Regions from separate parts of the Agromyces larvae genome, predicted to be linked through region 1. Evidence: riboswitches for the same ligand, from Rfam matches in the RefSeq annotation. Region 1 holds a riboswitch; the other holds the start of a gene.

Evidence for each region. A riboswitch is a leader RNA that binds a small molecule or an ion and turns the genes downstream of it on or off. The one in region 1 is predicted to bind thiamine pyrophosphate.
Region 2: another riboswitch for thiamine pyrophosphate. It lies ahead of thiM (hydroxyethylthiazole kinase); the one in region 1 lies ahead of MTO99_RS06075 (ECF transporter S component).

What each region holds. Positions count from the first base shown of each region.
Region 1 covers NZ_CP094528.1:1,297,503-1,311,822, reverse strand. The annotation lists gene ligA (NAD-dependent DNA ligase LigA) at 1-1,450, shown strand, start outside; gene MTO99_RS06105 (alkaline phosphatase family protein) at 1,653-3,485, shown strand; gene gatC (Asp-tRNA(Asn)/Glu-tRNA(Gln) amidotransferase subunit GatC) at 3,551-3,853, shown strand; gene gatA (Asp-tRNA(Asn)/Glu-tRNA(Gln) amidotransferase subunit GatA) at 3,850-5,385, shown strand; gene gatB (Asp-tRNA(Asn)/Glu-tRNA(Gln) amidotransferase subunit GatB) at 5,385-6,902, shown strand; gene MTO99_RS06085 (DNA polymerase IV) at 7,225-8,538, shown strand; gene MTO99_RS06080 (hypothetical protein) at 8,660-9,016, shown strand; TPP riboswitch at 9,073-9,183, shown strand; gene MTO99_RS06075 (ECF transporter S component) at 9,221-9,850, shown strand; gene MTO99_RS06070 (ABC transporter ATP-binding protein) at 9,852-11,372, shown strand; gene MTO99_RS06065 (energy-coupling factor transporter transmembrane component T family protein) at 11,369-12,223, shown strand; gene MTO99_RS06060 (nucleoside/nucleotide kinase family protein) at 12,220-12,822, shown strand; gene MTO99_RS06055 (hypothetical protein) at 12,881-13,141, shown strand; gene MTO99_RS06050 (D-alanyl-D-alanine carboxypeptidase family protein) at 13,159-14,320, opposite strand, start outside.
Region 2 covers NZ_CP094528.1:2,456,488-2,470,807, reverse strand. The annotation lists gene MTO99_RS12045 (ClpP family protease) at 1-181, opposite strand, end outside; gene MTO99_RS12040 (MarR family winged helix-turn-helix transcriptional regulator) at 335-799, shown strand; gene MTO99_RS12035 (3-hydroxyacyl-CoA dehydrogenase) at 831-1,676, shown strand; gene gap (type I glyceraldehyde-3-phosphate dehydrogenase) at 1,800-2,795, shown strand; gene MTO99_RS12025 (MOSC domain-containing protein) at 2,870-3,697, shown strand; gene MTO99_RS12020 (MFS transporter) at 3,619-5,055, opposite strand; gene MTO99_RS12015 (bifunctional hydroxymethylpyrimidine kinase/phosphomethylpyrimidine kinase) at 5,052-7,289, opposite strand; partial or broken gene thiM (hydroxyethylthiazole kinase) at 7,463-8,305, opposite strand; TPP riboswitch at 8,296-8,391, opposite strand; gene MTO99_RS12005 (DUF6188 family protein) at 8,410-8,808, opposite strand; gene MTO99_RS12000 (hypothetical protein) at 8,903-9,235, shown strand; gene MTO99_RS11995 (DUF596 domain-containing protein) at 9,393-9,842, opposite strand; gene MTO99_RS11990 (hypothetical protein) at 9,839-10,777, opposite strand; gene MTO99_RS11985 (GNAT family N-acetyltransferase) at 10,899-11,423, opposite strand; gene panD (aspartate 1-decarboxylase) at 11,466-11,891, shown strand; gene MTO99_RS11975 (8-oxo-dGTP diphosphatase) at 11,939-12,412, shown strand; gene MTO99_RS11970 (PaaI family thioesterase) at 12,758-13,210, opposite strand; gene MTO99_RS11965 (hypothetical protein) at 13,300-14,320, opposite strand, start outside.

The DNA of each region.
Region 1 (14,320 bases):
CTCGATCGACGGCGTCGCCGGGTTCATCGAGCACTGGGGCGAGCACCGGCACGACGTCGAGCACGAGATCGACGGCATCGTGGTGAAGATCGACGAGCTCGCGCTGCACGACGAGCTCGGCGCCACCAGCCGCGCACCGCGCTGGGCGATCGCCTACAAGTACCCGCCCGAAGAGGTGTACACGAAGCTGCTCGACATCGCGGTGGGGGTCGGGCGCACCGGCCGGGCGACGCCGTACGCGATCATGGAGCCCGTCACGGTCGCCGGGTCGACGGTGCGCCAGGCGACCCTGCACAACCAGGACGTCGTGCGCGCGAAGGGCGTGCTCATCGGCGACACCGTGGTGCTGCGCAAGGCCGGCGATGTGATCCCCGAGATCCTCGGCGCGGTCGAACAGCTCCGCGACGGCACCGAGCGCGAGTGGCAGATGCCCGAGACCTGCCCAGAGTGCGGCACGACGCTGCGCCCCATGAAAGCGGGCGACATCGACCTGCGCTGCCCGAACGCGCGCGCGTGCCCCGCCCAGGTGCGCGGCCGCGTCGAGCACATCGGCTCCCGCGGCGCGCTCGACATCGAGGCGCTCGGCGAGGTGACCGCCGCCGCCCTCACCCAGCCCGTCGTTCCCGAGGTGCCGCCGCTCGTGACCGAGGCGCGGCTGTTCGACCTCACCGTCGACGAGCTCGTGCCGATCGAGGTCGTCGTCCGCGACGCCGAGACCGGCGAGCCCAAGGTCGACGAGGCGACCGGGGCGCCGATTCGGCGGGCGCCGTTCCAGAAGGTGCGCATCACCTACCCGCCGGGCACCGAGCAGCTGACCGCAGCCGAGCGGCGAGCGGCCGGCATCCGCAAAGACCACCGCGAACTGCTGCCGTCCGAGGCGGCGACGAAACTCGTCGCCGAGCTCGAGAAGGCCAAGACCAAGCCGCTGTGGCGGCTCATCGTCTCGCTCAACATCCGGCACGTCGGGCCGGTCGCGGCGCGGGCGCTCGCCGACTGGTTCGGGTCGCTCGACGCGATCCGGGCGGCGGCCCGCGACGAGCTCGCCCAGGTCGAGGGCGTCGGCGGCATCATCGCTGACGCGGTCGTCGAGTGGTTCGACGTCGACTGGCATCGCGAGATCGTCGACCGGTGGAGCGCGGCCGGAGTGCAGTGGTCGACGCCCGGGCACCCGGGGCCGGGCGCCGCCGCCGAAGCGGGCGGCGTGCTCGCCGGCCTCACCGTGGTCGCGACCGGCTCGCTCGACGGCTACACGCGCGAGGGCGCGCAGGAGGCCATCATCGCCGCGGGCGGCAAGGCCGCCTCGAGCGTGTCGAAGAAGACCGACTTCGTCGCGGCCGGCCCCGGCGCGGGGTCGAAGCTCGCCAAAGCCGAAGAGCTCGGCATCCGGGTGCTCGACGCGGCCCAGTTCCGCGTGCTGGTCACCGACGGTCCGGCCGCGCTCGACGCCTGACGCCCGCACGGCGTCCGCCCGGCGCCCGCCGTGCGTCCGCTGGGCGCGTGCAGGTCGTAGGAGATGCTCGCGGACACGCCGTCGAGGCCGGACCCGACGCGGCGTGTCGGCGACGATCTCCTACGCAAGGTGCAGGGCGGCGGACGAGGTCCGCGTGCACGGCCACTAGAGCCGCAGGCGCCCGGCGGCACAGAATGGTGGGATGAGACGCGGGGGCGGCGCATCCGACGAACACGATGCGGATGAGGCATCCGACTCGCCCGAGGCATCCGGTTCGTCTGAAGCACCCGGCCCGCTCGACGCGTCGGCGCAGACGAAGGCGGCCAGCCGACGCGACTTCCTGCGCATCGGCGGCGCGGCCGCAGCCGGTGCCGTGATCGGGGGCGCCGCGGGCGCGGCGGCCGGCGCGACGCTCGGCTACCGGGCCGGATTCGACCGCGGGGCCGACGACTTCGACGCCCTGCAGCCGCGCAGCGAGCCGGGGTTCGACCACGTCGTCGTGCTGATGGGTGAGAACCGCTCGTTCGACAACCTGCTGGGCTGGCTGTACACGCCCGACTCGCTGCCCGAGGGCGAGCGGTTCGAGGGGCTCGCGTTCGGCGAGTACGCGAATCCGGCTCCGGATGGTTCGGTGATCGCCGCGCACGTCTACGACGGCGCCACTGACGAGATCATGGGGCGGCCGAATCCCGACCCGGGCGAGGAGTACCCGCATGTCAACACCCAGCTCTTCGGCACCGTCGACCCCGAGACGAACGCCGAGCTGTACATCGAGGACATGAGCGACCCGTACAACGCGCCGCCGCCGGGTGCGGCCGCGACGATGGACGGGTTCGTGCGCGACTACGCCATCAACTGGGAGCGGCTGAAGCAGGGCGGCTCACCCACGGCCGACGACCTGCGGCAGATCATGGGCTCCTTCTCGCCCGACATGCTGCCCGTGCTCTCCACGCTCGCGAAGAGCTTCGCGGTGTTCGACGCCTGGCACTGCGCGGTGCCGTCGCAGACGTTCTGCAACCGGTCGTTCTTCCACGCGTCGACCTCGCACGGCTTCGTCACGAACAAGCACCACGGCGGGTACGACAAATGGCTCGATGCGGATGCTTCGCCGACGATCTTCAACCGCCTCGAAGACGCCGGCCTCAGCTGGCGGATCTACTTCGACGACCTGCAGCTCGTCTCCTTCACCGGCGTGCTGCACGCGCCGGCGCTCGAGCGCTACTGGCGCACCGACCACTTCGCGACGATGGATCGGTTCGAGCAGGATGCCGCGGAGGGCACCCTGCCCGCGTACGCCTTCATCGAGCCGCGGATGATCTACAACCACAACGACTTCCATCCGCCGGTCGGCAAGCTCCGCGAGAGCGACGTGGGCGGTGAGGAGATCGTCGACAGCGCGCTCAGCGACGTCCGTGCGGGCGAAGCGCTGGTGCACCGGGTGTACGAGGCGATCCGCACCAGCCGCACACCCGACGGCTCGAACGCGGTGAACACGCTGCTGCTCATCACGTTCGACGAGCACGGCGGCACGTACGACCACGTGGTGCCGCCGGCCGGGCGGCCGCCGCACGCCGACGGGGAGCCGGGGGAGATGGGCTTCACCTTCGACCGCCTCGGCTGCCGGGTGCCGACGATCGCGGTGTCGGCGTACACCCAGGCCGGCACGATCATCCACGACGAGATGCACCACGCCGCGGTCATCGCCACGCTCTGCCGGCTGCACGGACTGAAGCCGCTCACGCAGCGCGACGACGGCGCGAACGACCTGTTCAACGTCGTCAACCTGCCGGCCCCGAGGCATCCCGATGCCTGGCCCGTGACCCACCCGCAGTACGTGCCGCCCAATCCTGAGGCGACCGCCCCGCATCCGGCGCACGCGCACAAGGACAAGCCGTTGAGCCCGCCCGCGAAGGGGCTGCTGGGCCTGCTTATCGCGAAGTACGGCAAGGCGGGTGAGCCCGAGCCCGAGACGTACGCCGACGCCTATCGGCTGCTGCATCAGTACGGCGACGGGCTGTTCGGCGTCGATGCGTGAGTCGCCGACCGCGAGGCGGCGCTCGGTAGGATTGATCGATCCCCATCCCGAGACGACGGAGCAGCATGTCCGAAATCAGTGCGGAGCAGGTCGCGCATCTCGCGAACCTCGCCCGCATCGCGCTCACCGAGGACGAGATCGAGCACCTCACGACGGAGCTCGGCCAGATCATGCAGGCGGTCGAGCAGGTGAATCAGGTCGCCACGCCCGACGTGCCGCCGACCAGCCACCCGATCCCGATGCAGAACGTGTTCCGCGACGACGTCGTGGGCGATACGGTGCTCACGGCCGAGCAGGCCGTCTCGGGTGCGCCCGAGGCCGACGGCGGCCGGTTCGTGGTCTCCGCGATCCTGGGGGAGGAGCAGTGAGCGCCGAACTGACCAGGCTGGATGCCTCCGCGCTCGCGGCGAAGCTCGCCGCGGGCGAGGTGTCGAGCGTCGAGGCGACGAAGGCGCATCTCGACCGCATCGCGGCCGTCGACGGCGCGGTGCATGCGTTCCTGCACGTCGCGGGCGAGCGTGCGCTCGCCGACGCCGCCGAGGTCGACCGCCGTCGCGCGGCGGGCGAACCGCTGGGCGAACTCGCGGGCGTGCCGATCGCCGTGAAGGACGTGCTCGTGACCGGGGGCATGCCCTCGACCGCGGGCTCCCGCATCCTCGAGGGCTGGGTGCCGCCGTACGACGCGACGCCGGTGCGCAAGGTGCGCGAGGCGGGGCTCATCCCGCTCGGCAAGACCAACATGGACGAGTTCGCGATGGGCTCGTCGACCGAGCACTCGGCCTATGGTCCGACGTTCAACCCGTGGGACCTCGAGCGCATCCCCGGTGGTTCGGGCGGTGGCTCGGCGGCGGCGGTCGCCGCGTTCGAGGCGCCGCTCGCGCTCGGCAGCGACACGGGCGGGTCGATCCGCCAGCCCGCGCACGTGACCGGCACGGTCGGCGTGAAGCCGACGTACGGCGCGGTGAGCCGCTACGGCTCGATCGCGCTCGCGTCGAGCCTCGACCAGATCGGCCCGGTGACGCGCACGGTGCTCGATGCGGCGCTGCTGCAGGACGTGATCGCGGGGCACGACCCGCACGACTCCACGTCGATCCCCGACGCGTGGCCGTCGATGGCCGAAGCGGTGCGCAATGCCGACGTGCGGGGCCTGCGCATCGGCGTCGTGAAGGAGCTCGATTCCGAGGGCTTCCAGGCCGGCGTGCGCCAGCGATTCCATGAGGCACTCGACCTGCTCGAGCGCAACGGCGCCGAGATCGTCGAGGTCGGCGCGCCGAACTTCGAGCACTCGATCGCGGCGTACTACCTGATCCTCCCGGCCGAGGCGAGCTCGAACCTGGCCAAGTTCGATTCGGTGCGGTTCGGTCTGCGGGTGACGCCCGAGGGCGGCGGCACGGTCGAGCAGGTGATGGCGGCGACCCGCGAGGCGGGCTTCGGCCCCGAGGTGAAGCGCCGCATCATCCTCGGCACCTACGCCCTGTCGGCCGGCTACTACGACGCGTACTACGGCAGCGCGCAGAAGGTGCGCACGCTCGTGCAGCGCGACTTCGACGCCGCGTTCGCCAAGGTCGACGTGCTCGCCACTCCCACCGCCCCGACCACGGCGTTCAAGCTCGGCGAGAAGCTCGACGATCCGCTGGCGATGTACCTGAATGATGTGGCGACGATCCCCGCGAACCTCGCGGGTGTGCCCGGTATCTCGGTGCCCGCGGGGCTCGCGCCCGAGGACGGCCTGCCGGTCGGCATCCAGTTCCTCGCGCCGGCGCGTGAAGACGCCCGCCTGTACAACGTGGGCGGGGCGCTCGAGCAGCTGCTCACCGCGGAGTGGGGCGGTCGCCTGCTCGACCGCGCACCCGACCTGTCCACCCATGAGCTGCTCGCGACCGAGGAAGGTGCCGTCTGATGGCCCGCGCCGAACTGATGGACTACGACAAGGCGCTCGAGCTGTTCGAGCCGGTCATCGGCCTCGAGGTGCACGTCGAGCTCAACACCGAGACGAAGATGTTCTCGCCGGCCCCGAACCCGGCGAACGCGAAGTACCACGGCGCCGAGCCGAACACGCTGGTCTCGCCGGTGTGCCTCGGCCTGCCGGGGTCGCTTCCGGTGGTGAACGGCGAGGCCGTGCGCAAGTCGATCTCGCTCGGGCTCGCGCTCGGCTGCTCGATCGCCGAGTCGAGCCGGTTCGCCCGCAAGAACTACTTCTACCCCGACCTCGCGAAGAACTATCAGATCTCGCAGTACGACGAGCCGATCGCGTACGAGGGCTCGGTCGAGGTCGAGATCGACGGCGGCAAAGTCTTCCAGGTGCCGATCGAGCGCGCCCACATGGAGGAGGACGCGGGCAAGCTCACGCACGTCGGCGGCTCGACGGGTCGCATCCACGGCGCCGAGTACTCGCTCGTCGACTACAACCGCGCGGGTGTGCCGCTGGTCGAGATCGTCACGAAGCCGATCTTCGGTGCCGAGGCGGATGCTCCCGCGCTGGCGCGCGCGTATGTGTCGACGATTCGCGACATCGCCCTCGCGCTCGGCATCTCGGAGGCGCGTATGGAGCGCGGGAATCTGCGCTGCGACGCGAACGTGTCGCTGCGCCCCCGCGGCGAGCAGAAGCTCGGCATTCGCACCGAGACGAAGAATGTGAACTCGTTCCGCTCGATCGAGCGTGCGGTGCGCTACGAGATCCAGCGTCAGGCGGCGATCCTCGCGAAGGGCGGGTCGATCACGCAGGAGACCCGGCACTGGCACGAGGATTCGGGCACCACGAGCCCGGGCCGTCCGAAGTCCGACGCCGACGACTACCGGTACTTCCCCGAGCCCGACCTGCTGCCCGTCGTGCCGTCGGCGGAGCTCATCGCGGAGTTGCGCGCCGCGCTTCCCGAGCCGCCGGCCGCGCGTCGGCGCCGGCTCAAGGCCGAGTGGGGCTTCACCGACGAGGAGTTCCAGCTCGTGGCGAACTCGGGCATGTTGAACGAGCTGGCCGAGACCGTCGCTGCCGGCGCCACGCCCGCCGCCGCGCGCAAGTGGTGGACGGGTGAGATCGCGCGCCTCGCGAACCAGCGCGAGACGGATGCCTCGGGCCTCGTGTCGCCCCAGCACGTCGCCGAGCTCGCCGCGCTGGTCGAGGACGGCACCCTCACCGACCGGCTCGCCCGGCAGGTGCTCGAGGGCGTCATCGACGGCGAAGGCTCGCCGCAGCAGGTCGTCGATGCCCGCGGTCTCGCGGTGGTCTCCGACGACGGCGCGTTGATCGCGGCCATCGATCAGGCGCTCGCGGCCCAGCCCGACGTGCTCGAGAAGATCCGCGACGGCAAGGTGCAGGCCGCCGGCGCGGTCATCGGCGCGGTCATGAAGGCCATGCAGGGCAAGGCCGACGCCGCGCGCGTGCGCGAACTCGTCCTGGAGCGCGCCGCGCAGGCGTAGCCCCTCGCGAGTGATCCGCCAGCCGAGGCGCGAGCACCGGCCGGTGGAAGCGCGCCCCGGCGCAATCGCGCGGAGGAGCGGGGACCGGGGCCGCACCGAGCCCGCCGCGCCCTTGACCTCCGTTGCCTCCGGCACTGATGCGCGTGTGGCATGGGTTGCGGTGCCTGGTTGGGTTGCGCCTCCGGCACTGATGCGCGTGTGGCATCAGTGCCGGAGGCGGTGCGGGTGCTCTGCGCTCGGGTATGCCAGGGGCGCATCAGTGCCGGAGTCTGCGGAGGCGAATGCGTCGGCGGGTGTCAGTGGGTCGGGATAGCGTCGAATCGTGAGCAAGCAGGATGGCTCGGCCCGTCAGGTGACGACCGGCCCCGTCGATGATTCGGCGACGCCGATCCTGCATGTCGACATGGATGCGTTCTTCGTGTCGGTCGAGTTGTTGCGGCGCCCCGAGCTCCGCGGCAAGCCGGTGCTGGTCGGCGGTACCGCGGGGCGCGGAGTCGTCTCGGCGGCGAGTTACGAAGCCCGCAAGTTCGGGGTGAACTCCGCCATGCCGATGTCGGTGGCGCTGCGCAAATGCCCCAACGCGATCGTGCTTCGCGGCGACTACGCGAGCTACGCGAAGTACTCCAAGCGGGTGATGGAGATCTTCGAGTCGATCACGCCACGGGTTGAGAAGCTCTCGATCGACGAGGCGTTCCTCGACGTCTCGGGGGCCAGAAGGCTGCACGGCAGCCCTGCCGAGATCGGGTGGACGATCCGCGAACGCGTTCGCGCCGAGACGGGGCTCACCTGCTCGGTCGGCGTCGCCGCCACGAAGTACGTCGCGAAGGTGGCATCCGGCCGTGCGAAACCCGACGGACTGCTCGTCGTACCCGCCGCCGACACCGTCGCGTTCCTGCACCCGCTTCCGATCTCGGCGCTCTGGGGGGTCGGCCGAGTGACCGAGGAGTCGCTGGCCCGACTCGGCCTGCGCACCATCGGCGATGTCGCCGATATGCCCGCCGACGCGCTCGAACGGGCCGTCGGGCCCGCGCTCACCGCACGTCTGCGCAGCCTGGCCGCCGGTGAAGATCCGCGTCGCGTGCTGACCGGCCGCGAAGAGAAGAGCATCGGCCACGAGTCGACCTTCTCGTACGATCTCGTCGAGCCAGACGATATCCGTCGCGAACTGCTGCGACTCGCCGACGACGTCGCGGTACGGCTGCGTCGGGCCGGCCTGGTCGCGCGCACGGTGTCGCTGAAGCTGCGCTACGGCGACTTCCGCACTCTGACCCGTTCACGCACGCTGCCCGAGCCCACCGATGTCGGCCGTCGCATCTACGACGAGGCGGCCGCCGCGCTCGCCGGGCTGATCGGCGAGGGTGCGCGAGTGCGGCTCATCGGCGTGCGCGCCGAACAACTGCGGCCCGCGGGCGGTGGCGCCCTGCTCTGGGATCCCGACGAAGACTGGCGCGACGCCGAACGGGCGATCGACGAGGTCACCGCCCGGTTCGGGCGCGGCGCGGTGCGGCCCGCCGCGCTCGTGCGCGGCAAGCGCACCACCGCCGGAGCGGGCCGCGCGGACGACGACGCCGAGAACGACGGCCGCCCGGTCGACGTGCGATCCGAGGTGACGCGCCGGCTGCGCGACGGGGACTGACCCAGCGGCGGTGGGTGCGCCATCGCTCGCCCGGATGCTTCGCCTCGCACGTCCGAGGACCGGCGAGCCGCTCGACCGCAAGGGGTGGCCGGGCGACCGGCGGCTCGCTAGCCTTGCGCACATGACTGATCTCGTGCTCGACCTGGCTGACAAGGTCGCCGGTGTCGGCGTCCGCACCTCGTACGGCGACCCGGTCGACGTCGGAGGTTCCACCATCGTGCCGGTCGCGCTCGGTTACTACGGCTTCGGCGGCGGAAGCGGCAGCGGTGAAGGCGATGTCGGCGAAGACCGGCAGGGCCACGGCGAAGGCTCCGGGGGCGGCGGTGGCGGCGTCTCCATTCCGCTCGGTGCATACGTCGGACGTGACGGAGACGTGCGCTTCGAGCCGAACGTCATCGGGCTGCTGCTCGTCGCCACGCCGTTCGTCTGGGCGCTCGGCAAGACACTGCGGTGGGTCATCCGCGCGCTGAAGCACTGAACTGTTGCGCCGGATGCGCGAGTGGCCCGGCGCGGGCCGACTCGCGCGTATACTCGTGCCCTGAACACGGGAGTCCGGTGAGCCGGGCTGAGAGGAAGGTTCTCCAACCTTCGACCGTCGAACCTGATCTGGGTCATGCCAGCGCAGGGAGGGCATCGCATCTCGTTCCCGTGCCGCTTTCCATCGAATGAAAGGGCACGACCAGTGCACGCAACCATCACCGAATCCAGCAGCGTCTCGACCGGGAACCGTCGTCTGCGTTGGCGGGTCGTCGACATCGTCGTCGCCAGCGTCGTCGGCATCGCGACCGGTCTGCTGTTCCTCATCTGGAACAACATCGGCTACGCCTGGTTCTCCGCCGCCGACGCGCTCACACCGGGCCTCGGCGGCATCGCCGTCGGCATCTGGCTCATCGGCGGCGTGCTGGGCGGTCTGATCATCCGCAAGCCCGGCGCCGCGCTCTACGTCGAGGTGCTCGCCGCGATCGTCTCCGCGATCGTCGGCAACCAGTGGGGCATCGAGACCCTCTACTCGGGGCTCGCGCAGGGCCTCGGCGCCGAACTCGTGTTCGCGATCTTCGCCTACCGCAGCTTCGGGCCGATCGTGGCCGTGCTCGCGGGCGCCGTCGCCGGTCTCGGCGCGTGGACGCTCGAGCTGTTCACCTCGGCGAACCTGCAGAAGTCGGGCGAATTCCTCGCGCTCTACCTCGGCACCATCCTCGTCTCGGGGGCCGTGCTCGCCGGCCTGCTCGGCTGGCTGATCGTGCGCGGTCTGGCCGCCACGGGCGCGCTGAACCGATTCGCCGCGGGCCAGTCGGTGACGAAGCGGGTCTGACGTGACCGCACTCCGGGTCGCACCCGCCACGGTCGCCGCACACGACTGGGGATGGCGTCACGCGGGACGGCTGCGCTGGGCGATCGCCGGGCTCGACCTGCGGATCGAGCCCGGCGAACGGGTGCTCGTCGTCGGCCCGTCGGGCAGCGGCAAATCGACGTTCCTGCACGCGCTCGCCGGCGTTCACGGCGGCGACGAGGAGGGCGAGTCGGCCGGGCGACTGCTGATCGACGAGCACGACTCCCGCGACGCACGCGGACGAGTCGGACTGCTGCTGCAGGATCCCGACTCGCAGGTCGTGCTCGCACGCGTCGGTGACGACGTGGCCTTCGCGTGCGAGAACCTCGGCGTCCCGCGCGACGAGATCTGGCCGCGGGTGCGTCGAGCACTCGACGCCGTCGGCCTCGACGTGCCGCTCGACCACCCGACGGGCCGGCTCTCGGGCGGGCAGAAGCAGCGACTGGCCCTCGCCGGAACCCTGGCGATGCAGCCGGGTCTGCTGCTGCTGGACGAACCCACGGCGAACCTCGACCCGGCCGGGGTCGCCGAAGTCCGCGACGCCGTGCGCCGCGTGCTCGACGAGACCGGGTCGACGTTCGTCGTCGTCGAGCACCGCGTCGACGTCTGGGTCGACCTCGTCGGTCGAGTGCTCGTGTTCGGACGCGACGGACGACTCATCGCCGACGGGGAGCCCGCTGCGGTGCTCGAACGGCACCGCGACGAACTGCTCGCGGCAGGGGTGTGGGTCCCCGGCGTGCCGTTGCCCGTCCCCGCGGCGACGCCCGTCGCGCCCGGCACGGCCGTCGAACTCGCCGCTCACGGGCTCGCGATCGGCCGCACCCGCGGCCGCGTCCTGCGTCGCGGCATCGACGCGGGGCTGCCCTCCGGCCGGTCCACCGTGCTCACCGGGCCGAACGGAGCCGGCAAGTCCACCCTGGCACTTACGCTCGGAGGGCTGCTTCCTGCGCTCGACGGCCGTGTCGAGGCATCCGAATCGCTCGCCGCCGGCCTCGGACGCGACCCCATCGCCTGGCGTTCGAAGCAACTGCTGACCCGTATCGGCACCGTGTTCCAGGAACCCGAGCACCAGTTCGTGGCCCGCACCGTGCGCGAAGAGACCGCGGTCGCCGCAGGCGCGCTGGGTCTCGAGCACGCCGAGGCCCGCCGCCGGGTCGACGAGGTGCTCGACCGCCTCCACCTCGACCGCCTCGCCGACGCGAACCCGTTCACGCTGAGCGGCGGCGAGCAGCGTCGGCTGACCGTGGCATCCGTGCTCGTCGCCCGACCGCGGGTCGTCATCCTCGACGAACCCACCTTCGGCCAGGACCGGCTGACCTGGATCGAACTCGTCACGATCCTGCGCGAACTCGTCGCCGAGGGGGTCACCCTGCTCTCGGTCACGCACGACCGTGCGTACGTCGAAGCGCTCGGCGATCACCTCCTCACCCTGGCCGCCGCACCCGCCGGCGCCGGCAGGGACGGCGGGGCCGACGGCTCCGGCACCGCGGGGGTGGCTGCATGAGCCTCGACGAGCGCACCGGTGTCGGCGAGACGACCGACGTGGGCGGCTCACCCGCTGACAGTCGACGCGCCGACGGCCCGGGTCGGCGTCGGCGGCTGCGCCTGTTGGCGCGCGTCAACCCGGTGACGCGGCTCGCGGCGATCATCGTCATGACGACCCCGCTGCTCTTCACCGTCGACTGGGTGAGCGCGGCGATCGCGCTGGTCCTGCAGCTCGTGCTCTTCGCCGGGGCGGGCCTCTCGCTGCCGACCATCGCGAAGCGGGTCTGGCCGATCCTGCTCGCTGCGCCGATCGCCGGGGTCAGCATGCTGCTGTACGGCCGGCCGTCGGGCGCGGTGTACGTCGACATCGGGTTGATCCGCATCACCGACGGGTCGATCGAGCTCGCGATCGCGGTGACGCTGCGGGTGCTCGCCGTGGGGCTGCCGGCCGTGCTCCTGTTCATCGACGTCGACCCGACCGCGCTCGCCGACGGCCTCGCCCAGGTCTGGCATCTGCCGAGCCGATTCGTGCTCGGTGCGCTCGCGGGCGCCCGACTCGTGGGCCTGTTCCTCGAGGACTGGCGGGCGATGGCCCTGTCGCGGCGCGCCCGCGGCATCGGCGATCACGGCGTGCTGCGCCGCTTCGCCACGATGGCGTTCGCATTGCTCGTGCTCGCGATCCGGCGCGGGTCGAAGCTCGCGACCGCGATGGAGGCGCGCGGATTCGGCGCAGATCGTCCGCGCACCTGGGCGCGGGAGTCGCGCGTCGGTGCCGCCGATCTGGTGCTCGTCGCGGTCGCAGTGGCGGTCGCGGTGATCGCACTTGGGGGCGCCGTCGCCGCCGGCACGTTCCATCCGGTGTGGGCGTGAGCGCTCGCCCGGAGCGCGATCGGAGCGGCTCCGCGACCGCGCACGGTGCGCCGGCGGGCATCCAGGTGCGCGCCGCGGTCGAGCGCGCCGCCAGGCGAGCGGATGCCTCGGTCATCGCGATCGACGGACCGAGCGGTGCCGGCAAATCGTCGCTCGCGGATGCGCTGGCGGCCACCCGGCCGGGCCCCGTGCGCGTGCTGCGGCTCGACGACGTGTACCCCGGATGGCACGGGCTCGACCGAGGCGCACAGCTCGCGCGCATCGGACTGATCGGGCCGCTCGCGGCGGGGCGGGCGGGCCGCCGGCCGGTCTTCGACTGGACCGCGTCGCATCGCGCGGGCTCGGTCGCGGAGTTCCCCCGCCGTGGACGCACGATCGTGGAGGGGTGCGGAGCGTTCGCGGCAGTCGCCGGGCGACGGAGCGGCGTGCTGCGCGTCTGGCTGGACGCACCCGACTCCGAGCGCCGGGCCAGGGCGCTGCGACGTGACGCGGGCGGGTTCGACCCGTACTGGACGATGTGGGACGCCCAGTGGCGTCGGTACGCCGCCCGACGCCCGAGGGCGACCGCGGACCTCATCGTGCGGATCGTCGGCGAATGAGGGCGACTCGCGCCGGCCGACCGTGCGCGAGGAGCGCGCACCGGCGTAGCGTAGCGACATGACTGATGCGCAAGCCGGCGGACAGTACGTCGCCGAGTTCATCGACGGGCCGCTCGAGGGCGACTTCGAACGGCGGGCCCTGGTCGGCGGCAAGCCCGAGAAGCGGGTGGGCATGGTCGCGGCCGTCGACGGTCTCGAATCGCTGTTCTGGTACGACGCCGTCGACGAGCGCAGCGTGGGCAGCGAACTGCGGGTGCGGTTCCGCTTCGACGCCGACGACTCCGACCCGGTGGAGTTCGACGAGGACGACAACGACTGAGCCGCCGCCGCGGCGGATCAGTCCTGGTTCGCCGCGAACGCGCCGATGATCGCGAACGGGTTCGCGAGCCGCCAGAGCGGCCCCGGGTCGTCGATGTCGGCCGAGAGTCGAAGCGGCGAGCCGACCTCGCCCGCACCGGTGGGCACGGTGACGCGCCCGATCTCTCGACTCGAGCTCGCGGTCGTGAACGGTTCGACGGTGACGGTCGCGGCGCCGGTCGCGCCCGCCCAGCCGGTGCCGGCACGGGTGGTGGAGGCGATGAGATCGGCCCGGGCTCCCCACGCGGTGCTCACCGAACCGTACGCGGTGCCCGCCGTGATGAGCTCGATCGGCGCCGCAGCAGCCGCGGCCGCCTCGACGACGGCGGTGACGGCGGGGTCGAGCGTCTCGTAATCGGGCACGAGCAGCATCGCGCCGACCAACCGGTTCGATGCGTCGGATGCTCCGCTCGCCACCTCGGCGGTGAACAGGAACGTGATCGCCGCCGGGTCGGTGTAGCTGCGGGTGATCGCCCGCACCCCCACGTCGCCGAGGCGCGCGACGACATCGGGCACCTGCCGGGCGGTGGGGGCCGAGGACGCCGAACCGTCGAGGAGCGCCGCGAGCGACGGATCGGACATCGCGAGCGCGGCGAGTCGGGTCAGCTCGGCCGCCGTGCCGACGTTGTCGCCCGACAGCCCGGTCGCGTCGGCCACCTTCGTGGCGGTGAACCCGTGATCGCCGAGCCAGGCGTTGGCGGCGGTCACGTATTGCTCGACGCTGCCGAACGCCCACCGTGCGAGGGTGTCGGCGTGGTTGTTGCTCGACGCGAACAGCACCGCCCGCACCACGTCGCGCTCGGTCCAGGTCTCGCCGGGCGAGACCTGGAGGGTGCGCGAGTCCTCGTCGCGGTAGCGCAGATAGTCGGTGTAGTCGGCGGGCTTGATCGTGATGCCGGGGCCGTCCTCGTCGGCCGCGAGCGGCAACGAATCGAGCGTCACGAGCAGCGTGACGAGCTTCGCGGCGCCGCCGATCGGCACCGTGTCGTCGCCGCCCGACTGCGCGAGCAGGAACGCCTCGCCGTCGTCGCCCACGACGGCGATGGCGCTCTGGCCGACGGCGGGCATGGGCAGCTCGACCGCGGCGGGAGGCGTCGCATCCGTGGTCGTCGCGGTGGTGACCGCTGCCGCTGGAAGAGGC
Region 2 (14,320 bases), 1.2 Mb from region 1:
AGTTGATCCACAGCGCGATGTCCTCGCGCGGGTCGTCCGCGGCGAGGGTGAGCAGCTGGCTCACGATGCGGTTGCCGCCGGCCTGGGTGAGTTCTTCGCCGAGCATCACGATCCGGCGGTGGAAGAGCCGTGCCGCGAGGTCGGCGTCGACGGGGTTGGGTGGGATGGTCGCGTCGGTCATGTCCCCAGCGTGCGCGGTCGGATGCCGCGGATGCCACGGATTCCCCCGTCGGCGGATCCGCCGTGGGCGGAGCGTGATGGGGCACCTTTGTGTTGCGGAATGCAACGGAACAGCGTAACGTTGCATAACGCAACCGAACGTGGGGAGGTCGGGATGCCGACGCGATCGACGGATGCCTCGGGCATCCTGCATGCGCTCATGCTCATCTCGCGGCGCGGCGTCGCCGACGCCCGAACCGCACCGACCGTGCTCTCGATGACCGAGCAGTCGATCGTCGCCTACCTCGTCGACAACCCGGGCAGCCGGTCGGTCGACCTCGCGCGCGAGTTCCGGCTCAACCGTTCGACCGTCTCGCGCCAGCTCGGCGCGCTCATCGACCTGGGCCTCGTGCGCGAGGCGCCCGGCCCGGGCCGCGGGCAGCCCCTCGAGCTCACCGACGCCGGGCGCCGGGCCTACGACGAGACCGTCGCGATCCTGCAGCGCGTCGTCGACGCCGCCCTCGCCGACTGGAGCGACGCCGACGTCGCCCGGTTCGCCCGCGACCTCGCGCGGTTCAACGCCGCCCCCGCAGACCCGGATGCCTCGGGTGAGACCCGCCACGAGGCATCCGCCCGATAGAAACACTCCACGAGAGGACAGGGACCCCCTGATGAAGCACATCACCGTGCTCGGCACCGGCGTGCTGGGCTCGCAGATCGCGTACCAGACCGCCTACCGCGGCTACGACGTGACCGCGTACGACGTCAGCGACCAGGCGCTCGAGGCCGCCCGCGAGCGGTTCGCCAAGCTCGCCGCGACCTACCGCGCCGAGGTCGACGGCGCCGCCGACGGTGCGGCCGACGCCGCGATCGGGCGGCTCGCCCTGACCGCCGACCTGGCCGACGCCGTCGCCGACGCCGACCTCGTGATCGAGGCCGTGCCCGAGCAGCTCGAGCTCAAGCGCGAGGTGTACACCAAGCTCGGGGCGCTCGCACCGTCGCGCACCATCTTCGCGACCAACTCGTCGACGCTGCTGCCGAGCGACCTCGTCGAGTTCACCGGTCGCCCCGCGAACTTCCTCGCCCTGCACTTCGCGAACCAGATCTGGGTGCACAACACCGCCGAGATCATGGGCACGCCCGCCACCGACCCGGCCGTCACCCGCGCCGTCGTCGAATTCGCCGAGTCGATCGGCATGGTGCCGATCGAGCTCAAGAAGGAGAAGTCGGGCTATGTGCTCAACTCGCTGCTGGTGCCGCTGCTGAACGCCGCCGGCGACCTGCTCGTCGAGGGCATCGCCGAGCCCGAGGCGGTCGACGCCGTCTGGCGCATCGGCACCGGCGCGCCGATGGGGCCGTTCCAGATCTTCGACGTGGTGGGCCTCACGACCGCGTACCACATCTCGGCGGCCGGCGGGCCGCAGCAGCAGGCGTTCGCGAAGCTGCTCAAGGAGCGCTACCTCGACCAGGGCAAGCTCGGCGTCGCGACCGGCGAGGGGTTCTACTCCTACCGCTGAACGGGCGGATGCCTCGCTGCAGCGCCGTGGCGTGATCCTTTCGGATGCTGACGCTCGCGCCACTTCCGCCGAGAGCGGAGGCGGGCGAACATCGTCAGGTCGATTCGAAAGGAACCTCCCGACATGACCCGCATCGCCATCAACGGATTCGGCCGCATCGGACGCAACACGCTCCGTGCCCTGCTCGAGCGCGACGTCGACCTCGAAGTCGTCGCCGTCAACGACCTCACCGAACCCAAGGCGCTCGCCCAGCTGCTGAAGTTCGACAGCACCCTCGGCCGGCTCGGCCGCACCGTGACCGTCGAGGGCGACGAGATCGTCGTCGACGGCCGGCGCATCAAGGTGCTCGCCGAGCGCGAGCCCGCGAACCTGCCGTGGGCCGAGCTCGGCGTCGACATCGTGCTCGAGTCCACCGGCCGCTTCACCTCGAAGGAGGCCGCCTCGGCGCACCTCGCCGCCGGCGCGAAGAAGGTGCTCGTCAGCGCACCCGCGGACGGCGCCGACGTCACCCTCGCCTACGGCGTGAACACCGACGCCTACGACCCCGCGGTGCACACCATCGTGTCGAACGCGTCGTGCACCACCAACGCGCTCGCCCCCCTCGCGGCGGTGCTCGACGACCTCGCCGGCATCGAGCACGGCTTCATGACGACCGTGCACGCCTACACGCAGGAGCAGAACCTGCAGGACGGCCCCCACCGCGACCCGCGTCGCGCTCGCGCCGCCGGCGTCAACATCGTGCCGACCACGACCGGTGCGGCGAAGGCCATCGGCCTCGTGCTGCCGAACCTCGACGGCAAGCTGTCGGGCGACTCGATCCGCGTGCCCGTTCCGGTCGGCTCGATCGTGGAGCTGAACACCGTGGTGTCCAAGGACGTCACCAAGGACGAGGTGCTCGCGGCCTACCGCGCGGCCGCCGAGGGCAAGCTCGCCGGGGTGCTCGAGTACTCCGACGACCCGCTGGTGTCGAGCGACATCACCGGCAACCCGCACTCGTCGATCTTCGACGCCGCGCTCACCCGCGTCGACGGCCGCCACGTGAAGGTCGTCGCCTGGTACGACAACGAGTGGGGCTTCTCGAACCGCGTCATCGACACGCTGCTGCTGCTCGCAGCCTGAGGCCCGGTCCGCGCCCCCGCCGCGCGACCCGCGGTGCGGGCGTCGGCGGGGGCGCGCCGCGTTAGCGTGGACGGATGCAGGTCACGAGGTTGCGGGTGCACCCGGTGAAGTCGTTCGCCGGCTCCGACGTGCGCTCGGCGCGCGTCGAGCCCTGGGGGCTCGCCGGCGACCGCCGCTGGGCCGTCGTCGACCACGACGGCGCGACGGTCACGGCTCGCGAGCGCAACGGGATGCTCGGACTCACCGCCGAGACGCTCGCCGACGGCGGCGTCCTGCTCGGGGGCGGCGGAGCATCCGATCATGCCCTCCTGCCGGATGCCCCGCTGCGCGTCGACCCGCCCGTCGATGCCGCACCCATCCCGGTGGGCATCTCACGGCAGGGCCAGGCGCTGCCGGCCGGCGACGAGGCCGACGCCTGGCTGAGCGCCCGGATCGGGCAGCCGGTGCGGCTGGTATGGCAGCCCGACCCGCGTAGGCGGCCCGTGAATCCTGCGCACGGCGGGCTGCCCGGCGAGCACGTGAGCCTCGCCGACGTCGGGCCGCTGCTGCTCACGAGCGAGGCATCGCTCGCGCAGCTCGACCGCTGGACCGACGACGGCACGCCGCCGCTCGACATGCTGCGGTTCCGCCCGAACGTCGTGATCGACGGCCACGAGCCGTTCGCCGAGGAGACGTGGTCGCACGTCGAGCTCGGGCCGGTGCGCTTCCGCGTCGTCGGCGTGTGCGACCGCTGCGTGATGACGACGATCGACCCGGTCACCCTCGTCCGCGGCAAGGAGCCGATCCGCACGCTCGCGAAGCACCGGCGCCGCAACGGCAAGACCTACTTCGGCGTCTGGCTCGCCCCCGAGACGACGGGCGAGATCGCCGTCGGCGACACGGTCGTGCCGAGCCCCGCCTGAACCCGGGACCCTGCGAGGTCCCCCGCTGTGCGCCCCGTGCCCGTGCCCGCGCCCGTGCCCGACCGCGCGTCCGCGACCTCCGGTGCCGACCCGACCGGTCGGGCGATGATCGCGCCGACCACGCCGAGAGCCGCCGCGACGATCATCATCGCCGCGACCGGCCACCAGTGACCGGTCCACGCCACGAGCGCCGTGGCGGCGAGCGGCGTGAGCCCGCCGCCGATGATCGCACCGGCCTCGCGCCCGATCGAGATCCCCGAGTAGCGCGTGCGAGTGCGGAACAGGCTCGCGAACCACACCGGTTGCACGCCATCGGCTGCGGCGTTGACGATGCCGATGCTGAGTCCGACGACGGCGATCACGAGCGCGGCCACGCCGGTGTCGAGCAGCAGGAACAGCGGGACCGCGAGCACCCCGAGACCGGCGAGGCTCGCAGCCGTCAGCCGGGCGGCGCCGATCCGCTCGCCGATCGCGCCCCACAGCGGGCACAGCAGCGCCGCGACCGAGGCCCCGGTGAGCAGCGCGGTGAGCGTCACCCACTTCGGCATCCCGAGCACGGTCGCCGCGTAGCCGAGGCAGAACACCGAGATCACGTAGAAGCTCGCGTTCTGCCCGATGCGCACCAGGGCGACGGCGATGACGTTGCGCGGCTGCCGCAGGGCGTCGGCGATCGGGTGCGCGCCGACGCGCCCGCCGTCGCGTCCGGTGTCGGCCGCGACCGCCGCGAGGAACTCGGGCGACTCCGCCACGCGGTGCCGCAGCACGAGCCCGATCGCCACGAGCACGAGGCTCGCGAGGAACGGCACCCGCCACCCCCACGCGAACAGGGCCTGCTCGTCGAGCACGGCGACCGCGATGACGAAGGCGAGGTTGCCGAGGATCAGCCCGAGGTAGACCGAGCTCGCGACCACCCCGCCGCGCAGCCCGCGCCGGTCGGGCGCATGCTCGAGCGCCATCAGCACGGCACCGCCCCATTCGCCTCCCGTCGCGATGCCCTGCACGAACCGCAGCGCGACGAGCAGCAGCGGCGCGACGATGCCGATCTGGGCGTAGCCGGGCAGCAGGCCGATCGCGGCGGTCGCGAGGCCCATCACCCAGAGCGTCGCACTCAGTGCGCGCCGTCGCCCGTACCGGTCGCCGAACGCGCCTGCGGCCAGACCCCCGAGCGGGCGCGCGATGAACCCGGTCGCGTACACGGCGAAGCTGAGCAGGATCCCGGTCAACGGGTCCTCGCCCGGGAAGAACAGCGTGGGGAACACGAGCGCCGCCGCCGTGCCGTACAGGAAGAAGTCGTACCACTCGAACGCCGTGCCCGACACCGCGGCGGCCAGCGCGAGGCCGCCACCCCGGCGGGTCACGCGTCGACCTCGATCCGGTCGGCGGGCCAGGGTGCCGCGAAGAACGCCAGCTCGTGCTCGGCCGAGCGGCGGAACGCGCGCAGCATCCGGGCACGCACCGCCGGCGTCGCACGCGACGCGACGGCCGCGACCGTGTCGATCGCCTGCCGGGTGGCGAGCTCGAAGGCCGGCTCGCCGTACATGGCGAGCCAGTCGGCGTACGGATGCTCCGGCGAGAGCGCCTCGGGGCCGAACCCGCCGGTGACGAGCCGGCGACCGAGGTCGTCGTAGATCCAGTAGCAGGGCAGCACGGCCGCGATCAGTTCGGCGTACCCGCCGCGCGAGCCGCTCGCGACGAGGTGGTCGAGGTACGCGGTGTTCGCCGCGTTCGGCTCGAAGGGCCGGGCACGCTGGTCGCGCGGTCCGCGCAGGTCGTGCAGGCGGTCGCGGTGCAGCGCGAGTTCGCCGTCGAGGCAGCGTTGCGCTCCGGCCGCCCAGAACGCCTGGGCAGGTGCGTCGGGGGCGAGCCGGGATGCCTCGGCGAGCGTCCGCGAGTACACCCGCAGGTAGTGCGCATCCTGCGCGAGGTACTCCTCGAACGCCGTCCGCGGCAGACTTCCGTCGGCCAGCGCACGGATGAAGGGCAGCTCGTCGATCGCGCGTCGCACGTCGGCGATCTCGGCCCACCATTCGGCCTCGACCTCGGCGGGAGTCGGTGCGGTGGCGAGCCCACCACGCGACCACAGCCCGGCGAAGTGATGCACCGGCCCGTGGCCGCCGCCGACGGCGAGCGATTCGCCGTGCCGCAGCGACTCGCGCAGCCACCGGCGCGCTTCGGCGACGGCGGGTTCCCACGCGCCGAGCGAGGCGCGCAGCGTGGCCAGTGCCGACGAGAGCGAGCAGCCCGTGCCGTGGGTCGCGGTCGTGGCGATGCGCTCGCCGTCGAACTCGACGATCGTGGCGGCCGCCGCGTCGACGAGCGCGTCGGGTGCGGTCGCGCCGTCGAGGTGCCCGCCCTTCGCGAGCACCCGCACGCCGAACCCGGCTGAGACGGTCTCGGCCTGGGCGATGACCCCCGCCCAAGTGGTCGCTGGTTCGGCGTCGGCGAGCACCGCGAGCTCGGCCACGTTGGGCGTCACCAGATCGGCGAGCGGCAGCAGGTCGCGCAACGCGCGCTCGGCGTCCGGGTCGAGCAGCCGGTCGCCGCTGGTCGCGACCATCACGGGGTCGAGCACGACGACCGGCGGGCGGATGCGACGCAGCCACGCGGCGACCGTGTCGATCACCTCGGCATTCGCGAGCATGCCGATCTTCACCGCATCGACCTCGATGTCGTCGGCGATCGTGTCGAGCTGGTCGGCCAGGAACGTCGCCGGCGGCACGTGCACGCCCCGGACCCCGCGCGTGTTCTGCGCGGTGAGCGCCGTGATCGCCGCCATGCCGTACCCGCCGACCGCGGCGATCGACTTCAGGTCGGCCTGGATGCCCGCCCCGCCCGACGGGTCGCTGCCCGCGATGCTGAGCACCCGCGGGACACCGCCCGCCGGTCGAGGAGCGCCCGACGCGGTCGGACTGCCTCCGTCCGCCTCGATTCCCGCGCTCGCCGCCCACCTCGCGGCGAACTCCGCGGCCGCCGCACGGGGATCGGGTGCGGCGCAGATCGCCGACACCACCGCGACGCCGGCCGCGCCCGCACGGCGCAACTCCGGCACATCCGCCGCGCCGACCCCGCCGATCGCGACGCACGGCACGTCGGTCGCCGCGGCGAGCACGGCGAAGCCGTCGACGCCGAGCGCCGGCGGGTGGTCGGGCTTCGTCGAGGTCGGGCGGATGACGCCGACCCCGAGGTAGTCGACCGTGCCGCGGGGGAGCCGCGCGACCGCATCGAGGTGCGCCCGCGTGTTCGCCGTGAGACCGACGATCGCGTCGGGCCCGAGCGCGTCGCGTGCGGCGAGCACCGCCGCGTCGCTCTGCCCGAGGTGCACCCCGTCGACCCGGATGCCGCGCTCGCGCGCCGCGACCACCACGTCGAGCCGGTCGTTCACGACGAGCGCCGCGCGCCCGTCGATCACCCCCGCGAGTTCGGCGACCTGCTCGAGGAGCTGTTCGGTCGACGCGAGCTTGTCGCGCAGTTGCACGATGGTCGCACCGCCGGCGACCGCCTCGGCCACGACCGCGGCGACGCCGCGCTCGCCGCACAGGGCGGCGTCGGTGACGAGGGTGAGGGACAGGTCGAACGGATGCCGCGAGCTCACGCCGGCACCGCCGCCGACGCCGCGTCACCGGATTCGCCGGAGGGTTCGGCTCCGCCGGTCGCAGGGGCCTGCCGCGTGGCATCCGTCTGGCCTGTGGCATCCGCCTGCGGCGTGGCATCCGCCTGCGGCGTGGCATCCGTCTGGCCTGTGGCATCCGACCCGCTCGAAGCCGTGGCGACCCGCGCGCGCTCGAGCACCCGCGCGCCGTCGACGGCGGCGAGCGCATCCAGGAACCGCACCGCGAACGTGCCCGGCCCGACCGGTGCGCCCGTCTCGTCGACCGCGGCGAGCTCGGCCGCGACGGTGTACACGAGGGTCGCGGCCGCCGTCGCGGTGAACGCGTCATGCCCGGTGCCGCGCGCCGCGGCGAGGAACGCCGCCGTCACCGCGCCCAGCGCGCAACCCCCGCCCGTCACCCGGGTGAGCAGCGCGTCGCCGTTCGCGAGGCGAGCGGTGCGCACGCCGTCGGTGATGAGGTCGACGGGGCCCGAGACCGCGACGACCGAGCCGAACTCCGTCGCGAGGTGCGTTGCGGCATCGGCTGCGGCATCCGTCGTGTCGGCCGCATCGACGCCGCGCCCGCCGGCGCCGGCACCGGCGAGCGCGAGCACCTCCGACGCATTGCCGCGGATCGCCGTCGGGCGCGCAGCGACCAACTCGTGCGCGAGCGCGGTGCGCACCGGCAGCACGCCGATCGCGACCGGATCGAGCACCCACGGCGTGCCCGCCGCGTTCGCGCCCACGACCGCCTCGCGCGCGGCGGCCCGCTGCTCGGGCGTCGGCGTGCCGAGGTTGACGAGCAGGCCGCCCGCCACGCCGGCGAACAGACCCGACTCCTCGGTGATGTCGACCATCGCCGGGGCCGCGCCGAGCGCGAGCAGCACGTTCGCGGTGAAGTTCGTCACCACCGCGTTCGTGATGCTGTGCACCAACGGAGTCGTGGCGCGCACGGCGTCGAGCAGGTCGACGCTCGCGGCGGTCAGGTGGGCAGGGTCGGTGAGTGCGCGCGTCTGCATCGCGACATCCCTTCGCTAGTACGAGCTAGATCAGGTTCGACGGGTGTGATCTCAGCCGCGCGGTCGCGGCACCCCGTGTCACTGCGTGCGAGCCTAACGCAGGGTCAGCGGGAGTCCGAGCGCTCATGCTGCTCGGGGAGGTCCCAGATGGCGAGTTCGCCTCCGGGCATACAGATCACTCGACGCCCATCAGGCCAAACGATCCCCCAAGCCTCATAGTCGGGGCTTGAGACGACGTTGACCTCCATGCCCGTCTTGGTTCGGATGCGGAGGGCTCCATGGTCCCCTGCCTCGGCGAGCGACACATCCTCCCTGAGGAGTCCAAGCAGAACCCCAGCCACCGGCCGGGCGTCCTCCGGGTCGAATCCGACTTCGTCGCCGATCGGTGGGGTGAATACACCCTCTGTTTCGATTCGCATCTCGGCACCGTTGGAGAGGAGGAGCGTCACGGCGAAATCGAACGAAACTCGCGTGATCGAGCTCTCTTCGAGATCCAGTCTCATGGGTTCCATCCTTTCGGTATCGGGTACGAACCGTCAGGTTCGATGGCGAAATGGGTTGTCGCGCGCGAGCCTGGCTTGCCGTCGGCTCCGCGTCATGAGCGCGAGAGCTCAGCGGATAACTCGAACGGATGTCACGACGAGAGCCACTCACGCGCGCGCATTCGTCGCCGCAGCAGAACTCATCGAGACGCTTGCCGACGACGCCGGAATCGAATCGAAGGCGAACCTGATCGGGTCGCTCGCCGTGCTCGCGGGAATCGCCGCCTCCGATGCGATCTGCGGAGCAGCTGTCGGTGAGCGCACGGCCGGAGAGAACCACCTCGAGGCGGTCACCGTACTTCGGCGTGCGACACCACCCAGCAGATTGCTTTCGATGTCCGAGACGTCCTCATCATCGCCGTCGGTCAACTCTGAAACCTGGAAGTGAAGTGTGACAGCCGTTCCGTCGGTAGTTACCCGCGACAGCGAGTGTGTTGATCGGAATGAGGCCAAGCGCGGCCTGGACGCACTGCGCGACGATGTAATTCTCCCAGGTCGGAGCATCGACCATGTCGTCAGGGCTGGGAAGGGTCATGGCCATCGGCTCAGTCTTCGGGGAGCGGTTCGGCGATGAACCGGAGCGGCTCCGCCTTGTCGGGCCAGTACCAGTTCGACCCGACCGGGCACGGCGGTGTGAAGAACCAGATCCCGTCGTCGAGGCCGATGTCGTCAGTTGGAAACTCGCGACGCAGCACGTCGACCTGCGCGCTCGGTCCTCCATCGACCGGGCCCGAGCCATGCGGCCACCACTCCCAGTACTCGAGACGGATGTATCGATGATCGATGAGCTGCTCGAGCGTCCAGAAGAACGCCTCCCGGCGGACGGCGAACGGCAGCGTGGCGAAGTCGTCCGTGGCCTGAGGGACGGCCGGATTCGGCTCCCGCGACGCAAACCATCGCCAGAGACCGTTCAAGTCATCCATCTCGGAGTACTCAGCGATGTATTGCAGCTGGAAAGCAGTCGGATGCTGAAACCTACCCGAGTTATTGGTCATTTGAACTTCAGCTCCCGTTTCCCGCCCCTGTCAAGGGTCCCGCTCCAAAGCTCGATCGTCCATCTTGCCCGGTCGGTCGAGCCGACGATGTGCGCCGTCGACACTTGCCGTGCGGTGACGTGAGTCCCGTCCGGCATGACCGCAGTCCATACGACCGCCGCCATCTGCTCAAATCGCGCTTCGCCGGCGAGGGTCCTGGCGTGCGCCCACACGTGACGTTCGAGGTCGGCGTCAGCGATGCTCGACGTGTCGTAGACGTTCGTTGTCTTCCCGTTCGACGCGGACGTCTTCGGGTAGTCGACACCGCCGAACGTGATCACGCTCGACTCGCGTTTGCCGAAGCCGACATCGAGGGGATGACGGGGAGCGGGCGCTTTGTCAGCAGAATCCGTGCCGGCCTTCTTCGCGCCAGCCGCGTTCTCCGTGCCATCCAGGTGCTTGGCGGCGGGGACGTTCTTCGCGACCCCGCCCGCCCCGCCGACAACCCCGGCGATGAGTGCGCCGGCTGCGATGTCGCTGAGGGGCTGTCTCTCGTAGGTCGGGTCGATCGCGGTACGGAGTTCGTTGTACCCGATCTGGGATGCCACGCCGGCGACTCCGGCGGCGATGCTGTCTTTGACGAGGTGGGCGGCGGTGCGTCCGGTGAGGCGGGCGGCGGTGAGGGCGCCGCGGATCAGGGTGGTGAGGCGGTGGCAGACCTCTGCGATCCGGATCGCCCAGCGGGCGACGGTGAACGCGATCTTCGCCGCGGTCGCGGCAGCCCCCACCCCCGCGGTCACCACACTGAGGAGGACGCCGACACCGACTTCGAGGACGATCTCGGCGGCCATCTGCCCGAGCAGCCACCCGATCTCTTCCCACGCCTTCCCGACCGCGTCACCCAGGGTCCGCACGTACGCGGCGATGTTCTCGGCGGCGAGCGCGGCGCACCTCACCAGGTTTCGAGACGCGTCCGACTCCGTCGGGCGCTCCTCAACCTGCGGATGGTGGCGGCGCGGCCTTGCGGAAACGGGAACTGGCAGAGCCCGCAGAGAACGCCCGACCTGGGGGAGGGCGTCAGATGGCGCGGGTGAAGGTGACGCGGTGCTCGCCCGGTCCGTCGTAGTCGCGCCAGGCCAGCACGCCGTCGACCTCCATGTCGCCGGTCGCGGTGAATCCCATCGCGGCGTGGAACGCCTGCGACCGCCGGTTTCCCGGTCCAGTGATCGCGTCGACGCGGTGGCATCCGTCGGCTCGGGCCTCGGCGAAGAACGTCTCGTACAGGGTGCGCGCCAGCCCCGCCTCGCGCAGGTCGGGTCGCACGCCGACGAAGTGGATGTACGCGACCCCCGGCTGCGCGGTCGAGCGGAATCCGATCAAGAACCCCGCCAGCCCCGCGGCATCCGTCGCGATGAAGCTCGTGTCAGAGAAATGCTGGAAGAACAGCCGCGGCAGCATCATCGGCAGGTGGCTCGCGGCGGGCAGCCCCCACCAGTCGGGGATGACGCGCACGACCGCGGCGTGGTCGTACTCGGTCGGGCGGCGCAGGGTGATCCCGGCGGGCAGCGGCCCGGCCGGTTCGATCGCGGATGCCCCGGTCATGCGCCGATCCTCGCACGGTTCGGGCTCGGGCAGAATGGAACGATGCCCGCGTTCCGCCGCACCATGCTGAAGTCGAAGATCCACCGGGCGACTGTGACGCACGCCGATCTGCACTACGTCGGGTCGATCACCGTCGACCAGGATCTGCTCGACGCCGCCGACCTCCTGCCCGGCGAGTTGGTGTCGGTCGTGAACATCGCGAACGGCGCGCGGTTCGACACGTACACGATCGCGGGCGAGCGCGGCTCGGGCGTCATCGGCGTGAACGGGGCGGCGGCGCGGCTGGTCGCGGTGGGCGATCTGGTCATCCTGATCTCGTGGGCGTCGGTCGAGTCGGTGGATGCCGCGGAGTTCGCCCCCGCGATCGTGCACGTCGACGCGGCGAACCGCATCGTCGAACTCGGCGCCGACCCCGCCGAGGCGATCGTCGGCGACGTCGCGACCCCGCCGCACGCCGTGCGCTCCTGACCCAGCTGGTCGACCCCTGCCGGTGGGACGTCGCCTACCATGGCGGCATGGCCTTGCCCCAGGTGTGCGTGGTGTATCTGCTCCGCGAGACCGGCGGCTCGACCGAGGTGCTGCTCGGCGTGAAGCGGGTCGGCCTCGGCGTCGGCAAGCACGTCGGCCCAGGCGGCAAGATCGAGCCCGGCGAGACGGCTCGCCAGGCCGCGGTGCGCGAGGTCCGCGAAGAGGTCGGCCTGATCATCGACGAGCACGACCTCGAGCACGCGGGCACGCTCGACTACCTCTTCCCGACGAAGCCGGAGTGGAGTCAGCAGTCGCTGGTGTTCCGCTGCCGCCGATTCGCGGGCGAGGTGCGCGAGTCGCGTGAGCTCATTCCGCGCTGGATCGCCCTCGACGACGTGCCCTTCGGGCTGATGTGGGATGACGCGCAGCATTGGCTGCCCGACGTGCTGCGCGGCGGCGGCGTCGCTGCGACCTTCGTGTTCGGCGAGGATCTCGACACGGTCGTCGAACACCGCGGATGAACACCGCGGATGAACACCGCGGATGAACACCGCGGATGAACACCGCAGCGGTCTCGGCATTCGTCCAGACGCCGTCGAGGGTTCATGCAGCATCCGCCCAGTCCGCACCCACCCGCCGTCGATAGGTTGGCCGTAGGCGGCGATCGACACCCCCACCCTGCGATGGCGATCCCCGCCGATTCCGACCCCGATGCATCCACCGCCGGATGCGGCGCCGTGGCACTTCCTTTCGGCATCCCCTTCCGCCCGGCGCCCGGGGTCACTCTCAGACGTCCGGCGGCCGCCGTTCCCCCGCGGCCGTCGGGCCTGTTCCACGCCCCGGGGTACGAACGGGACGGTGCGCGACTACCGTCGCTTCTCGCGCACGTACACCTCGCGGCGCACGCGTGCGACGACGTCGCCCGAGGCATCCGTGATCTCGGTCTCGAACCACTCGAGCACCTTGGCGCCGCCGCGGGCGCGTTCGCGGAGTTCGTCGGCCTTCTCCCGCGGAACCTCGAAGTGCGCCGTCAGCACCCCGCGCCCCGGCTTGACGAACTCGATCTCGCCGCGGGTGTCCCACACGATGTAGTCGCGGCCGAGCTGGTGCATGACGAGCATGAAGTAGTACGGGTCGGTCATCGCCGACATCGACCCGCCGAACGCGGTCTTCACGTAGTTGCGGGTGAAGACGTTCACGTGCAACTCGACCGTCGCGCTCGTCCAGTCGTCGGCGAACCGCGTCACCCGGATGCCGCTGAACAGGTTGGGGATCCACAGGCTCATGCCGATCGCGAGCCGCCGAGGTGTGATGCGCACCGGTCGATTCTCTCGCGTCGGGCGGCGGCTCGAAGGCGACCCGGATGCCACGTCGCCGGCGACCGCGTCGCGAGCACGCGGCCGGGCGGTCACAGGTCGAGGTCGTCGTGCACGCGCACGTCGATGAGCTCGATCGTGCCGCCCGGTGCCATCCAGTAGTGCAGGCGCCGGGCCGAAGGGGTGTGCTGTTCGATCGCGCACCGCATCGCGACTGCACCGTCGTCGCGCTGCCGATCGCCCGCGCCGGGTTCGCCGGCGCGCAGCCGGTGCAGGTCGCGACCGGCCAGCTTCGGCGCCCGGCCGGTGAGCACGTCGACCGCGGCCTTCATCGCCTTGTCGAACTGCCCCTCGTCGAGCGCCGACAGGGTGTCGGCGAATCCGGCACCGACGAGGTACCCGGGCAGCGGATACTCGCGCTTCTCGAACGCCGCGACCCGGGCCGCCCACGCGCATGCGATCTCGTGGCGCACCCAGGACTCCGCGTCGGGCCAGTCGTCGCGTCGATCGCGCGGCGACCTGCCGACGGCCGACCTGGGCACCCTCGCCGCCGTGCGGAGGCGCCGCGCCGATTCGGCGTGGCCCGCGCGCAGCCCGGCGATCTCGCGCTGCAGGCGCCCCTGCTCGGCGAGTGCATCGCGCGCCCGCTGCTCGGCCACCCTGACCTGCTGGTGCAGGCGGGCGATCGCCGAGTCGGAGACGCCGAGCTCGTGGATGCGCCGCTCGAGTTCGGCCACGCGAGCGCGGGCGGTCGCGAGTTCGGCCTGCGTGGTCTGCAGCGCGGAGCGCGACGTCGGTGCGGCGGGCGGGTCGGGCACGGGTGCTGCGTCGGTCGGGCGGGATGCGACGGGCGAACCGGATGATACGGGCGAACCGGATGCGACGGGCGAACCGGATGCTCCCGGCCGCTCGGCGGCAGCCGGCCCCGTCGCGGGAAGCACCGCCCGCAGTCCCGGCCCGGGCTTCGGTCGCGTGAACGTGGCGATCGGCTCGGGCGGGCCGACCCGCTCGGGCGGGCCGAGCTTCTCGGTCGGGCCGAGCTTCTCGGTCGGGCTGACCGGCTCGGTCGGGCTGACCGTCTCGACCGCGCCGACCGGCTCGGCCGTCACTACC